Linked DNA regions of Collimonas fungivorans. The protein of the gene in region 2 interacts with the protein of the main gene of each other region in a pairwise test. Links are inferred from orthologs where the notes say so. Each region holds a gene or a part of one and is shown on either strand. Other genes may lie near its edges.

Evidence for each region.
Region 1: the proteins of CFter6_RS04595 (region 2) and lpdA interact in binary tests that used the Escherichia coli proteins (3 or more experiments, as listed by UniProt). The link is inferred for Collimonas fungivorans from one-to-one orthologs.

What each region holds. Positions count from the first base shown.
Region 1 is NZ_CP013232.1:4,576,684-4,584,553, forward strand. What follows is about bases 3,347-6,345. They hold lpdA (dihydrolipoyl dehydrogenase), read right to left. Parts: upstream 5,895-6,345; coding sequence 3,798-5,894; downstream 3,347-3,797. Other genes in these bases: CFter6_RS20095 (C40 family peptidase), read left to right, coding at 3,347-3,619; CFter6_RS20105 (Ntn hydrolase family protein), read right to left, coding at 5,969-6,345. In the rest of the region: CFter6_RS20080 (hypothetical protein), read right to left, coding at 1-438; CFter6_RS20085 (hypothetical protein), read right to left, coding at 435-1,463; CFter6_RS20090 (acetylornithine transaminase), read left to right, coding at 1,911-3,119; more of CFter6_RS20095, read left to right, coding at 3,137-3,346; more of CFter6_RS20105, read right to left, coding at 6,346-6,562; aceF (dihydrolipoyllysine-residue acetyltransferase), read right to left, coding at 6,671-7,870. UniProt on the Escherichia coli protein: Lipoamide dehydrogenase is a component of the glycine cleavage system as well as of the alpha-ketoacid dehydrogenase complexes.
Region 2 is NZ_CP013232.1:1,059,260-1,067,110, reverse strand. What follows is about bases 3,577-6,556. They hold CFter6_RS04595 (UvrD-helicase domain-containing protein), read right to left. Parts: upstream 6,217-6,556; coding sequence 3,937-6,216; downstream 3,577-3,936. Other genes in these bases: CFter6_RS04590 (MFS transporter), read left to right, coding at 6,412-6,556; CFter6_RS04600 (BPSS1780 family membrane protein), read left to right, coding at 3,577-3,842. Also shown: polA (DNA polymerase I), read right to left, coding at 1-650; CFter6_RS04615 (LOG family protein), read left to right, coding at 651-1,388; CFter6_RS04610 (hypothetical protein), read left to right, coding at 1,510-1,947; CFter6_RS04605 (homoserine kinase), read left to right, coding at 2,067-3,023; more of CFter6_RS04600, read left to right, coding at 3,045-3,576; more of CFter6_RS04590, read left to right, coding at 6,557-7,638; CFter6_RS04585 (Dps family protein), read left to right, coding at 7,733-7,851. UniProt on the Escherichia coli protein: A helicase with DNA-dependent ATPase activity. Unwinds DNA duplexes with 3'-5' polarity. Translocates on single-stranded DNA with 3'-5' polarity. Initiates unwinding more efficiently from a nicked substrate than double-stranded DNA.

The DNA.
Region 1 (7,870 bases), 3.5 Mb from region 2 along the record:
ACTCTCTCCCTCTGATCTGACAGCACCGACGGGCTCTTTCAGATTTGCGGCCGCAACTCGCGACGGCAGACGCGGCGCTGGCCGGTGCTGCTTTGGCGGCGTTTTTAAAACAACCTTGACCTTGTTATCTTGTGCCGGCAAAATGCGAGCGACGACAGGCTTGTCCTCAATTACCCGATCGGCCACGACAGGCTGGGCACGCTTGCTTTCCTGAGTATCGGCATCTTTCGCGGCCAGTATCTTCGCAGGCTTTTCCAGCGTGGCCACAGCGACGTCTGTTTGCTGCGAGTAGCGGTGCCCCAAGAATCCAAGCACCCCTGCCATCAGGATCCCCAACAACATCAACGGCACGCCGCAATGCGTTTGCGGACGCACAAAATCCAGCTCCGGACTGGCGTCAGCCGACCTCATCTTGATCCCCAGGCGCGAATCCCTCATTGCGGCCTCTCCTGCCATGGCCCGAATGGCAAACCTGGCCTGGCATAAGCCGCGCCTTGGGCGGAACAGTCCACGGGCTGGCGCCATGCCAGCTTGCCCCATGCGCCGTAGCGCCCCGATTGTTCCGCCACCAGATTATCCGCGGCCCAGTATCCCCACTTATAGCGGGCAGGCGGCATGCCAGGCTTGTCGACGGGCGCAGCAAACGCCGGGCCGCGAGCATGGGTGCGGGCAAAGCCATCCGGATGGTTGTGGCTGTCCTGCAGCCAGGGATGCGCCGCCGCCAGCCAGCGTACCAAGGAGGAATTGTCTTGCGCCCGGCGCGGGCTGCTGAAAAATGGCGTCACCGCCAGCACCGGGAGGGAATTTTCGCCGTCGCTGTCGGCCCGCGCCAACTGCGCGGCAGCGGCGATGCTGTCAGCCAGCGCAGCACCCGGCGCCACCGGTATGCCGCAAACACCCTGCCATATTCCCTGTTTCCTGAACAGGCATTCAAGCGCGCCGTGCTGCGGCAGACTCAGCACGCAATCGTCTTCCAGCACTTCCCAGTGACGCTGTACCGCGGCCGTCAGCAACGACATGCACGAGACCAGCCGCAGCTTGTGCATCTTGGCCAGCGCCTGCAAGCCCTGTATCAGCGCGGCATCGGTTGCCGCCGCCAGCCGCGGCTGGCCGGACGGTGCCGGATCGACCACCACCTGGCGGCCGGGATAAGCGCTGCCATCCTGTTCGTCGAATACGGCATTGGCATAATCGCGCCAGTCTGCCGCCTGCGTCAGCCCCGCTTGCCACGGCAACACCGTGTGCCGCACATACGGATAACCGAGCAGCACGGTCAGCTTGTCGGCAATTTTTATGCGGCCGCGCGGCGTACGTCCGAATAAATCGGCAGCTGCCGATAAAGGATCAGACAATGCGGCCGGGCTTCCTTTCAGCTCGCCGCTCCAGACATTGCGCTCGCGGGCGAAGGCGGAACGGCCTATCCAGGTAAGCTGGCCCCCTTGCAGCAGCATGAGGTGATGCATTACCAGCGGTTGCGACGGCTTAAATGATTTGCTAGGGGGAAATGACACAATGCACCTCCTCGGGCGTGGTCAGAACGGTAGCGATTTCGCCTGCCGTCTCGGCATCAAGCATTACGGCATCGAATTGCTTAAAAGCATGATTATGAAAGATATCAGATTTAATTGCCTTTTGAGAACTATTTTAATCATTTCGCCAGCCGCAGCCAGATGACGAACCCTCCCTCTGCAAGGCCGGCCACAGCCGCGCAAATTTTTTTTGACGCACCACACAAAAAGTCCTAATATTTGCGTCATGAACATGATCCGGACATTGTTGCGACGCCGTAACCCATTACCTCAGCCAGGTAAGCCGTGCGCGTGACCGTCGATTGATCACGAAGCCACAGGCGCTGCCTGTGGTTTTTTTTTGCCCTTATTTAGGATAGGAGTACTCATATGGCACATGGCGTGGAATTCAGCGAATACCCGGTTAACGACCTGATGTTCATCACCAACCGCCCGCCCCTGGTGTTTACCGAAGGCGACGGCATGTGGATGACGGATCACACCGGCAAGCGCTACCTGGATTATTTGCAGGGCTGGGCCGTCAACGCCCTGGGCCATTCGCCGCAATGCATCCAGGATGCGCTGCTGGCCCAGTCCAAGAAGATCCTCAATCCTTCGCCGGCTTTCTACAACGCACCCTCGATCGAACTGGCCGGCCTGCTGACCGCCAACTCCTGTTTCGACCGCGTGTTCTTCACCAACAGCGGCGCCGAAGCCAACGAAGGCGCGATCAAGCTGGCGCGCAAGTGGGGCAAGAAGAATCCGAACCAGGCGGGGCAGCACCGCTTCGAGATCATCACTTTCAACCACAGCTTCCACGGCCGCACGCTGGCGACCATGTCGGCCAGCGGCAAACCTGGCTGGGACACCATTTTTGCGCCGCAAGTGCCGGGCTTCCCGAAAGCCGAGCTGAACGACCTGGCCAGCGTCGAGAGCCTGATCAACGACAAGACCGTGGCGGTCATGCTGGAGCCGGTGCAAGGTGAAAGCGGCGTGATTCCGGCCAGCCGAGAATTCATGCAAGGCTTGCGCGAACTGACCAAGAAGCGCGGCATCCTGCTGATCGTCGATGAAGTGCAATCCGGCATGGGCCGCACCGGCGAACTGTTCGCTTACCAGCTGTCGGGCATCACGCCGGATATCATGACCCTCGGCAAAGGCATAGGCGGCGGGGTGCCGCTGGCGGCCCTGCTGGCGCGCGAAGAGATCGCCTGCTTCGAGGCCGGCGACCAGGGCGGCACTTACAACGGCAATCCTTTGATGACGGCGGTCGGCGTTGCAGTGATCAAGACCTTGCTGGAACCGGGGTTCCTGCAGTCAGTGAAAGACAAGGGCGCCTACCTGAGCAGCGAATTGTTGAAACTTACCGCGAAACACGGGCTCGAAGGCGAACGTGGCGAAGGCTTGCTGCGGGCGCTGAAACTGGGCAGCGACATCGGCCCGCAGATTGTCGATATCGCGCGCGACCTGAATCCAGTCGGGCTGTTGCTGAATTCGCCGCGGCCGAACCTGCTGCGTTTCATGCCTTCGCTGAATGTGACGATTGCGGAAATCGACCAGATGATTGCGATGCTGTCGGACGTGATCAGCCAGATCAAGAAACAAGATTGAATAAAGGTGAGTGCTTGATGACGATCAGAAATCTCTTTATCTGTTGCCTGGCTTTGTTGCTGGCAGCCTGCGGCGGCACCGGTTCGGTCCGCCCCGGCTCTGAGGACAACACGCCGATCAGCGACAAGGGCAACAATATCGTCATCTACTCGCTGGGCCTGATCGACACCAACTACCGCTTCGGCGGCAAGAATCCGGAAGCCGGGCTCGATTGCAGCGGCATGGTCAGTTATGTCTACCGCCAGGCGGCCGGCCTCAAGGTCACCGGCAGCGCGGCCGACATAGCGCGCCAGGGCCGCTCCATCACCAAGGCCGAACTGCGGCCGGGCGACCTGGTGTTCTTCAACACCATGCATCGCGCATTTTCGCATGTTGGCATCTATATCGGCGATGGCCGCTTCATCAATGCACCGTCGACCAACGGCAAGGTGCGCATCGACCGTCTCGACAACAGTTATTATGCGGCGCGCTTTGAAGCGGTCCGCAGATACTTCGACTAACTACCGCGGCTGTTTGCCGCCGTCTGACACGCAATAATAAAAACGCCGCTCCGATGCAAATCGGCGCGGCGTTTTTTTGTAGGGTGGGCAGGTTTTCCTGCCCACTCTGAATGGAGATAGGCGACACCGGCAAAATTTGCGATCCGCGTGGGCACGGAGTGCCCACCCTACCACCTGCTTATTTTTTCTTTGGAATGAACAGGTCGGTAATCGTACCCAGCCCCATCTCGGCCGCAAACATCGGCGTCTCCGACAAGGTCGGATGGGCATGGATGGTCAGCGCCAGGTCTTCCAGGTCGGCCCCCATTTCCATCGCCAGCACAGTTTCCGCCAGCAGCTCGCCGGCATTCACGCCGACAATGCCGGCACCGATGATGCGTTTGGTGCTCGGATCCCACAACAGCTTGGTCATGCCGTCGTCGCGGCCCATCGCCAGTGCGCGGCCGCTTGCCGCCCACGGGAAATTGGCTTTTTCAAAAGGAATGCCCTTGGCCTTGGCTTCGGTTTCGGTCAGACCCATCCATGCGATTTCCGGATCGGTGTAAGCCACCGAAGGAATCGTCATGGCATCGAACTCGACCTTGTGGCCGGCGATCACTTCGGCGGCAACCTTGGCTTCATTGGTGGCTTTATGGGCCAGCATAGGATCGCCGCAGATATCGCCGATGGCGAAGATGTGCGAAACGTTGGTGCGCTGCTGCTTGTTGGCCGGGATGAAACCGCGTTCGTTGACGACCACGCCAGCCTTTTCGGCGGCGATTTCCTTGCCGTTAGGACGACGGCCCACGGCCACCAGCACCATATCGTACAGTTGCGGTTCCGGCGCCGCGGGAGAGCTGCTGTCGGCGCCTTCAAACGTTGCGCGCAGGCCTTCTTTCAGGGCTTCCAGCTTGGTTACCTTGGTTTTCAGGTAAATCGCTTCGTAGCGTTTCTCGATGCGCTTCTGCAGCGGCTTGACGACGTCGCGGTCGGCCGCCGGAATCAGGCCGTCGGCAAATTCGACCACGGTTACCTTCGAACCCAGCGCGTCGTAGACGCAAGCCATTTCGAGGCCGATGATGCCGCCGCCGATGACCAGCAGCTTCTTCGGGATCTGGCGCAGTTCCAGCGCGCCGGTGGAATCGATCAGGCGCGGATCGTCGTAAGGGAAGCCAGGAATGCGGGCCACCGATGAACCGGCGGCGATGATCGCGTTCTTGAAGCCGACCACTTTCGGGCCGTCGGCAGTGGCGACGGTGATCGTGTTGGCCGAGCTGAATTCGCCCTTGCCGGTCAGTACCTGCACTTTGCGCGCCTTCGACAGGCCAGACAAACCGCCGGTCAGTTTCTTGATGACGCTTTCCTTCCAGTCGCGCAAGGCGTCGATATCGATTTCCGGCGCCGACATCTTGACGCCGAAATGCGCCATTTCCTCCGCTTCGGTAATCACCTTGGCGGCATGCAGCAATGCCTTGGACGGGATACAGCCGACGTTCAGGCAAACCCCGCCGAGGCTGGGATAACGTTCGATCATCACCACGCTTTGGCCGAGGTCGGCGGCGCGGAAGGCCGCGGTATAACCGCCGGGACCGGCGCCCAGCACCATGGTGTCGCATTCGATATCGACCTTGCCGGCGAAACTGACGGCGGCGGGAGCGGCCACGGCAGGCGCCGCAGGAGCAGCTGCCGGAGCAGAAGGCACCGCTGCGGGCGCGGCAGCGCCGGTAGTTTCCAGCACCAGTATCAGCGAACCTTCGCTGACCTTGTCACCCACCTTGACCTTGACTTCCTTGATCACGCCGGCGTGGCTGGAAGGAATTTCCATGCTTGCCTTGTCCGATTCGACCGTGATCAGCGACTGGTCGACCTTGACGCTGTCGCCGGCCTTGACCATCAGCTCGATGACATCGACATCCTTGACATCGCCGATATCTGGCACCTTGATCTCGACGATGCTGGCGGCGCCCGACGCAGCAGGTGCCGCGGCTGCAGGCGCTGCTGCGGCAGCAACCGGAGCCGGCGCCGCCGGTGCTGCAGCTGGCGCGGCGGCTGCGGCGCCGGCGGCTTCCAGCACCAGCACCAGCGAACCTTCGCTGACCTTGTCGCCTACCTTGACCTTGATTTCCTTGATGACGCCGGCCTGGCTCGATGGAATTTCCATGCTGGCCTTGTCCGACTCGACCGTGATCAGCGACTGGTCGACCCTGACGGTATCGCCGACCTTGACCATCAGTTCGATGACTTCTACATCCTTGACGTCGCCGATATCCGGGACCTTGACTTCAACCATACTCATAGCGTTTGCTCCATGCTCGCTCCTCCGTCGGGAGGAAAAATTGTTATGTGCTGTGTGCCGCTGCTCTGTTCCGCTTACGCGCCAGGCGGGGCGCTAGGCGGGGATTTCATTTCAAAACTGTGGATGCGCAAGGGCATGGCAGAACTTTTATCGAATTCAACGCCGGCATGAATCCCTACCTCGGCGATGTGCTGCGCGCTGACGTCCTTGTCATACACTGCATACATCGCGCCCAGGGCAAAATTGCGGCCGCTGCCTATGCCCCAGAAACGATCGAAGCTGAACACCTCGCGATAGGAATACACGCCGAAGATGCCGTAAGGATTGGCGACCAGGGCGGTGATCTGCGACGATTCGTAAGGGTCGTCCTCATCCTCTTTGGTGTTCAGGAAATACTGGTCCTTGAGGATGGTGTGCACCTTGGAAAAGGTGTCAAACACCTCGTCGCGGCTATTCAGCTTGCACTCTTCGCCCATCGCCGTCAGCAGCTTGCGCATCACGGGGAAATGGGCGGCGGTGCCGGCCAGCGTGATGTACGATTCACCGATCTGGAAAATCTTGTTGTTGACTTCGTAAGCATGCGACAAACGGGTATCGCCGAAAGTCACCAGCGAGTCCGATGCAATCGCGATCTGCCCATTTTTTTTGACGACAACGCAGGTAGTCATAATTGCTCTCCATCTGTATGCCAATTGACCCGTAGGGTGGGCACTCCGTGCCCACGCGGATGCGCGTGTTACGGTTACAGCGCGTGGGCACGGAGTGCCCACCCTACATTACAACAGTGTCTTGCGCATGTCGGCCAGCACTTCGGCCAGGTAGACGCTGAAGCGCGCACCCATGGCGCCGTCGACCACGCGGTGGTCGTAGGACAGGGAGGTCGGCATCATCAGGCGCGGCACGAACTGCTTGCCGTCCCAGACCGGTTTCATCGAAGCTTTCGACAAACCCAGGATGGCGACTTCAGGGGCATTGATGATAGGCGTAAACGCCGTACCGCCGATGCCGCCCAGCGATGAAATCGTGAAAGTCGCACCTTGCATGTCGGCCGGCTTCAGCTTGCCGTCGCGCGCCTGGGCAGACAATTCACCCATTTCCTGGGCGATCTGGCTGATGCCTTTTTTATCTGCATCCTTGATCACCGGCACTACCAGGCCGTTCGGCGTATCGGCGGCAAAACCGATGTTGTAGTACTGCTTGAGGATCAGGTTCTCACCCTTGCCATCCAGCGAGGCGTTGAACGCAGGGAATTTCTTCAGCGCGGCGACGCTGGCCTTGATCACGAACGCCAGCATGGTCAGCTTGACCGGCGACTTGGCCTTGGCGAAGCTGTCGTTGGCTTGCTTGCGGAATTCTTCCAGTTCGGTGATATCGGCTTCGTCAAATTGCGTGACGTGCGGGATCATGACCCAGTTGCGGTGCAGGTTCGGACCGCTGAGCTTCTTGATGCGCGACAGCGGCAGCAATTCGGTCGGGCCCTGCTTGCTGAAGTCCAGCGACGGCCATGCCAGCAGGTCCAGTCCGACGCCGCTGCCGCCCTTGCTGCCCGAAGCAGCAGCGCTGCCGCTGGCTGCGCCCGAGATCACGCCCTTGACGTAATTCTGCACATCTTCGTGGGTGATACGGGCCTTGATGCCGGTGCCGGCCACTTTGCCCAGGTCAACGCCCAGTTCGCGCGCAAACTTGCGCACCGATGGCGATGCATGCGGGATGCTGCCGCCGGCTGGCGCCGGGGCTGCTATCGGCGCTGGTGCCGGCGCGGGAGCGGCTGGCGCCGGCTTGCTTTCCGCGACTGGCGCAGGAGCCGGAGCGGCTGGTGCGGCGGCCGCAGCGCCGGCCGGCGCCGCTGCACCAGCATCGGCTTCCAGCACCAGCACTAAAGTGCCTTCCTTGACCTTGTCGCCCAGCTTGACTTTCAATTCCTTGATCACGCCCGCATGGCTGGACGGGATTTCCATGCTGGCCTTGTCGGATTC
Region 2 (7,851 bases):
ATGTCGGCCGCATGTGCGATCACCTGGTCGACCGTGTCGTATTGCGCCAGCCATTTGACCGCGGTCTTCGGCCCCACCTTGGCGACGCCGGGGATATTGTCGACGGTGTCGCCGATCAAGGTCAGGTAATCGACGATGCGCTCAGGCGGTACGCCGAACTTGGCGATCACGCCGGCGCGGTCCAGCGTTTCGTTGCTCATGGTGTTGATCAGGGTCACATCATCGTTGACCAGCTGCGCCAGGTCTTTGTCGCCGGTCGAGACGATGGCCTGCATGCCGTGCGTCACGGCCTGCACGGTCAGGGTGCCGATCACATCGTCGGCTTCCACGCCTTCGACCATCAGGATCGGCCAGCCCATGGCGCGCACGGCGGCGTGAATAGGCGTAATCTGTTTAACCAGGTCTTCCGGCATCGATGCCCGGGTTGCCTTATAGTCGGCGTACATGTCGTCGCGGAAAGTTTTACCTTTTGCATCGAACACGCAGGCGAGGTAAGCTGAGGGGTAATCGAGGCGCAAGCGGCGCAACATATTGATGATCCCATACATCGCGCCGGTCGGTTCATTGGCAGCATTGCGCATATCGGGCAAGGCATGGAAGGCCCGGTAAAGATAACTGGAACCATCAACTAACAGCAGGGTTTTTTGCATATGGAATTGAACGGAAAAAATGTGCCGCGTTTGCGGCAAGTGACGGACATCGAACGCGCAACTTCCAAGAAGGCGCGCGAATCGTGGCATATGTTCACGATTATGGCAGAATTTATCGAGTCGACCGAACGCCTTTCCGAGTTGCATCCGGCAGTGTCGATCTTCGGCTCGGCCCGCATCAAGGAGGACAATCCTTATTATCCCTTGTGCAAGGATATCGCACGACGCTTTTCCGACGAAGGTTTTGCCGTGATTTCGGGCGGCGGTCCAGGTTTGATGGAAGCGGCCAACAAGGGCGCGTTCGAGGGCAAGTCGCCGTCGGTCGGCCTGAATATCGAACTGCCGCACGAGCAGAGCGGGAATAAATGGCAGGACATCTCGCTCAGTTTCCGTCATTTCTTCGCCCGCAAGGTCGCCTTCGTACGTTACGCCGACGCCTACATCGTGCTGCCCGGCGGTTTCGGCACGCTGGATGAGCTGACCGAGGTGCTGACGCTGATCCAGACCGGCAAATGCCGCCACATCCCGATCATCCTGGTCGGCAGCAGCTTCTGGAGCGGGCTGCTGGACTGGTTCCGCAGCCAGCTGGTGGGCGACGGCATGATCGCAGCCAAGGACATGGACCTGATCCAGGTGCTGGACGATCCGGCCGAGATTCTCGCCGCCGTGGTGAAATTCTACGAGGCGGGTGAAACCGTCATGGCGGAATCCGACCGCCATGCCAGCGTGCTGCTGTAAGCCGCGGCGTCGCCTGAGAGCCTGTTTCCGACAGATTCCCGGCCCCTTATCGCCTATAGGGGCTGGCGGTTTGTTACAATGAAGACTTCCATCTTGTTTTAATCAAGGTAGCCAAATTCTCATGAATAAATCACAAGTCTGGCAGCTGCTGGCAGCAGGTATTGTCTCGCTCGCAACACCATTGTTGGTAAATGCGCAACAAGCGCCGCAACCGTCCAGGAATGCAGCGCCGCCACCGCCTGAGCTGCAAAAGCTGGAAGAAGGCGAAGCGCCGGCTGTCACTATCCGCAAACCGGGCGACGAACCAGCCGGAATCTCGCAAAAGCGCGAGCAAGGCCGGGTTACCGAAGTCAAGGTCGAGAGCGGCGGCAGCACGTATTACGTGAAGCCGGGATCGCAAGCCGGCACGCTGCAGCCTGGCGATTCGATCCCGCGCGGCGCGCAATGGCAAATCAAGGAATTCGACCTGGGCCAGAAAGCCCGCAAGCCCGGCGAAGCAGTGCAGAGCGACAGCGATGCCGGATTGCCGCCGCCGACAGTGGAGCCGTCCAAGAACTAACCTGGCGATTCATCAGCAGCCATGCGGCTGATGCGCGGAAAACCTCTGCGCATTTGCCGCATATTCATTCCAACCCGGCCTGAACCTTGTCCGAATCTTGTCCTTTTCCGATTTTCCCCATGGCAGTATTTACCCCCGTCACGCTGGACGATCTCACGCAGTGGATCCCTCCCTTTTCCTTAGGCAAGGCACTGGCGATCAGGGGCATCTCGTCCGGCATCGAAAACAGCAATTTTTTCATCGACACCGAGCGCGGCGAGTATGTGCTGACGGTCTTTGAAAACCTCAGTTTCGAACAGTTGCCGTTCTACCTGGAACTGATGCGCCACCTGGCGCAGCGCGGCGTGCTGGTGCCCGAGCCTATCGCCAACCTGCAGGGCCAGATCATCAATCCGCTGCATGGCAAGCCGGCCGCCATCGTCACCAAGCTGGAAGGCGATTGCCAGCTGGCGCCGGCGCCGGTGCATTGCGCAGCGGTGGGCGCGATGCTGGCAAAGATGCACCTGGCGGCGCAGGATTTCTCGATTCGCCAGCCGAATTTGCGCGGCCTTTCCTGGTGGCGCGAAACCACGCCGGTGGTACTGCCCTACCTGCCGGAACAAGGGCAACAGCTGCTACGCGAGGAAATGGCGTTCCAGGAAAGCTTCGCCGCCTCGCAAACGTATAATCGGTTGCCGAGCGGACCGGTGCATGCCGACCTGTTCCGCAACAACGTGATGTTCGACGGCGAGCGGCTGACAGGGTTTTTCGATTTCTATTTCGCCGGCTGCGACACCTGGCTGTTTGACCTCGCGGTCACAGTCAACGACTGGTGCATAGATCTCGCCAGCGGCAAGCTTGACGACAGCCGGGTGAGAGCTATGCTCGATGCTTATCATGCGGTGCGGCCGTTCAGCGCTGACGAACAAAGCGCCTGGCAGCCGATGCTGCGCGCCGGCGCCCTGCGCTTCTGGCTGTCGCGGCTTTACGATTTTTATTTGCCGCGCGAAGCAGAAATGCTGACGCCGCACGACCCCGGCCATTTCGAACGGATTCTTCGGGAACGCGTAGCCCACCCGGCTCCGTTCCTGTATTAAGCAAAATTCTTGATTGAAACAATGGAAAAACTGCCTGCAAAAACCGGATGGATATGGATCAAGGAGGGGTTTGCGCTGTTCCGCAAACAGCCTGCCGAAATATCCACTCTATTCCTGGCTTACATGTTCCTGATGCTGCTGCTCAGTTTCGTGCCGCTGCTTGGGCAATTGCTGCCGCTGATGCTGGTTCCGGTATTTGCCATGTCCTTCATGCAGGCCTGCCTGATGATCGAACAGGGCAAGCGCGTCTATCCCAACCTGCTGCTGATCAGCTTCCGTTCGCCTGCGCTGAAAAACCTGCTGATCCTGGGCGCCCTGTACCTGGTGGCGGCGGTCATCGCCCTGGCCGCCTCCTCCCTGATCGACGGCGGCGTGTTCTGGCTGACGATCACCGGCCAGGCTGCGCTCGATCCCAAGGAGATACAGGATTCCAGCATGTCGCTGGCGATGCTGTTTTCCGCCGCGGTCTACACGCCGGCGGCGATGGCGTTCTGGTATGCGGCGCCGCTCATCATGTGGAAAAACATGAGCGTATCGAAAGCCATTTTCTACAGCTTCTTTGCGGTGTCGCGCGAAATCAAGGCCTTCACCGTATATGGACTGGCCTGGGCCGGCATCGGCGTTGTACTGCCGGCGATCGTCAGCGTATTGATCGCGGTGCTGGTCGGCAACCAGGCGGTCACGATCATGATCCTGCTGCCGCTGTCGATCGCCCTGACAGTGGTGATGTATTGCTCTTTCTATCCTACTTATACCCACATCTTCGGCAAACCCGAAGCGGACGTGCCGCCGCCTGCGGAATACCCCACACAAGAATGAACGCAGGGTGGGCAAGATTTTTTTTGCCTACGCGTTACCGCCGATACCAGCATGATGATGAATTCGAGGTCACGCGTAGGCACAGCTGCGCGCCCTACGCAACCTTCTCCAGCTTCGCCACGCTCAGGTCCAGCAGCTTCATGCCGTGCTTGCCGAAATTGATATGGGCGCGGGCGTTGCCGCCGCTGCCTTCGATATTCACGATCACGCCCTCGCCGAACTTCAGGTGCGCCACGTTCTCGCCAATGCGCCAGCCGATATCGCGCCGGCCGAAGTTCTTGGAGATGCTGTTGGCAGCCTTCTCGGGCGCCTCGTCCCAGGCCGATTTGGCATTGGCGAACCAGCTATGCTGCTGCACCTTGGGCGACAGCCACTTCAGCGCATCTTCCGGCAACTCGTCAAAGAAGCGCGAGCGCATGTTGTAACGGGTCTGACCATGCAGCATCCGGGTTTGCGAAAAACTCATGTACAGCCGCTTTTTCGCACGCGTGATGGCGACATACATCAAGCGCCGCTCTTCTTCCACGCCGGCGTCCTCTTTCTGCGAATTCTCGTGCGGGAACAACCCCTCTTCCAGGCCGGTAATGAATACCGCGTCGAACTCCAGGCCTTTGGCCGAATGCACCGTCATCAACTGCAATGCTTCCTCGCCGGCCTGGGCCTGGTTGTTGCCAGCCTCCAGCGATGCGTGCGAGAGGAAGGCAGACAAAGGCGACATCACTGCGGACAGCGGCGCATCGGCATCGAACACCTCGATGCCGTCGGCGGTGGTGATGGCGGCGCCTGACACCGCCTGCGCCTTGGGGCCCAACAAGGCCGGCGCATCGATGCCGAATCCTTCTTCCGAAACAAATAGGGTCGCAGCATTCACCAGCTGCTCCAGATTCTCGATGCGGTCGGCGCCTTCTTTTTCATTCTGGTAATGCTGCATCAGGCCGCTCAGGTCGAGCACTACCTGCACCATTTCCGGCAGCGGCAGATGCTGGGTTTCAAAGCGTCCGCCTTCGATCAGCTTGAGGAAGGAACCGAGCGTGGCGCCGGCCTTTCCGGCCACATACGGCACCGCTGCGTACAAGGAGATGCCGTACTGCTTGGCAGCATCCTGCAACTGCTCCAGCGAGCGCGCGCCGATGCCGCGCGCCGGGAAATTCACCACGCGCAGGAAGGCCGAATCGTTGTGCGGATTGTCCATCAGCTGCAGGTAGGCGATTGCATGCTTGACCTCGGCCCGTTCGAAATAACGCTGGCCGCCGTACACCCGGTAAGGGATGCCCGACGCCACCAGGGCGTGTTCGATCACCCGCGACTGCGCATTCGAGCGGTACAGCACGGCGATTTCGCTGCGGCTGGCGCCGTCGTTGATCAGGCTCTTGGTTTCTTCGACGATCCACTGCGCTTCCTGCAGGTCGCTGGTGGCTTCATAGATCCGCACCGGTTCGCCATGGCCAGCGTCGGTGCGCAGGTTCTTGCCGAGGCGCTTGCTGTTGTTGGCGATCAGCGTGTTGGCGCTGTCCAGGATATGGCCGTGGGAACGGTAATTCTGCTCCAGCTTGATCAGGTTCTCGACCCGGAACTCATGCTCGAACGCGCTCATGTTGCCGACGTTGGCGCCGCGGAAAGCATAGATGCTCTGGTCGTCGTCGCCCACCGCAAACACCGCGCCGCGCTGGCCCGCCATCAGCTTGAGCCATTTGTATTGCAGGTCGTTGGTGTCCTGGAACTCGTCCACCAGGATGTGCTTGAAGCGCGACTGGTAGTGCTCACGCAGTGGCTGGTTGCGGCTCAGCAGTTCATAGGTGCGCAGCAGCAGCTCGGCGAAATCGACCACGCCTTCGCGCTGGCATTGCTGGTCGTACAGGTCGTACAGCTCGACGAACTTGCGGTTGTAATCGTCGTTCGCCTCGACTTCGTTGGCGCGCAAGCCCTGGTCCTTGGCGCCGTTGATGAAGTACATCAGGTTGCGCGGCGGGTATTTTTCATCGTCGACATTGAGCGATTTCAGCAAACGCTTGATGGCCGACAGCTGGTCCTGCGAATCCAGGATCTGGAAAGTCTGCGGCAAAGCGGCGTCGCGGTAATGGGCGCGCAACAGGCGGTTGCACAAGCCATGGAAAGTCCCTATCCACATGCCGCGTGTATTGATCGGCAACATCGCCGACAAGCGCGTCATCATTTCCTTCGACGCCTTGTTGGTGAAGGTCACCGCCAGCACGCCGGACGGCGATACCTGGCCGGTCTGGATCAGCCAGGCGATGCGGGTGGTCAGCACCCGCGTCTTGCCGGAACCGGCGCCGGCCAGGATGAGTGCGGATTGCGCCGGCAAGGTGACCGCCGCGAGCTGTTCTGGATTGAGGTTATGAAGAAGATTTTGCATGCCGCCATTATAAGCTGCGCCGGCAGTTGCCCGATGCAACGATGACGCAATGATCGCGACCGGCAGCACCATGCTGTCATCGCGCCAATGGCAAGCGCCAGCAGCATCGGGGCCAGGAGAGTAAAATACTGCAACGCATCAATCCTCTTCTCAGCAATTCACCTAATCAACCCAACAACCAAGTCGTCGTCCACCATGCCCGAAGAAGTTAGTCTCGACCGCGCCAGCCAGCCGCCGTCCGGGACCGCCGTCACGTTCCACATCGTTTCTACTGCATTTTTTACATTCATTTGCTATCTGGCAATCGGCATACCGCTGGCGGTGCTGCCCGGCTACGTCCATACCGACCTCGGCTACAGCTCGGTGCTGGCCGGCCTGGCGATCAGCATGCAATACCTGGCGACCCTGCTGAGCCGGCCGTTCGCCGGCCGCATGGCCGATTCGGTCGGCCCCAAGACCGCCGTCCTGCGCGGCCTGGCCGGCTGCAGCATCAGCGGCGTGTTCCTGCTGGCGGCGGGGTTCTTTCCGCACATGCCGGCGCTGAGCCTGGCCATCCTGCTGATCGGCCGGCTGGTGCTCGGCTGCGGCGAGAGCATGGTCGGCACCGGCGCGATTACCTGGGGCATTGGCCGGGTCGGCGCCCAGCACACTGCGCGCATGATTTCCTGGAACGGCATCGCCACTTATGGCGCACTGGCTATCGGTGCGCCGCTGGGCGTGGTGATCCACCATGCCTGGGGCCTGGCGGCGGTAGGCGCCACGGTGACCGTGCTGTCGCTGGGCGGTTTCCTGCTGGCGCGCCTGAAAGCGGCGACAGCCGTGGTGCGCGGCGAACACTTGCCGTTCCAGCACGTATTGCGCAAAGTATTTCCACATGGCATGGGCCTGGCCCTGGGCTCGATCGGCTTCGGTTCCATCGCCACTTTCATCACCTTGTTTTACGCCAGCCACCAATGGCCCAATGCGGCATTTTCCCTGACCTTGTTCGGAACCTTCTTTGTCGGCGCGCGCCTGCTGTTCGCCAGCACCATCTCGCGCTTCGGCGGTTTCCGGGTGGCGATCGTCTGTTTTTCGGTCGAAGCGCTTGGCCTGTTGCTGTTGTGGCAGGCCAGCTCACCTGCGCTGGCGCTGGTCGGCGCGTCGCTCACCGGTTTCGGTTTTGCCCTGATCTTCCCCGCGCTCGGTGTGGAAGCGGTAAACCTGGTGCCGGCCACCAACCGCGGCAGCGCCCTCGGCGCCTATTCGGTGTTCCTCGACCTGGCGCTGGGCGTCACAGGTCCGCTGGCGGGATTGATCGTGGGCCAGTTCGGTTATCCGGAAGTGTTCCTGTTCGCCGCCGTGGCGTCGCTGGCCGCGGTAGCTTTGACCGTCAGCATGTATCGCCGAGCGCAGCCGGCTGCCAGTACTGCCGTCCCCGGTTAAGCGGGGAAAAACACGCGCATTGCTTTGCCTGCGGCGAATTGACTTAAAATCGAACTGCAAGTCTTCATACATCACTGTTAGAAGGAGTAGCGCAATGGTAAAGAAAAGCGTCGCCGTCATCGACATCGGCATCAGCGACAAGGATCGCAAGAAAATCGCCGACGGGCTCAGCAAGCTGCTGGCCGATACCTACACCTTGTACCTGAAAACCCA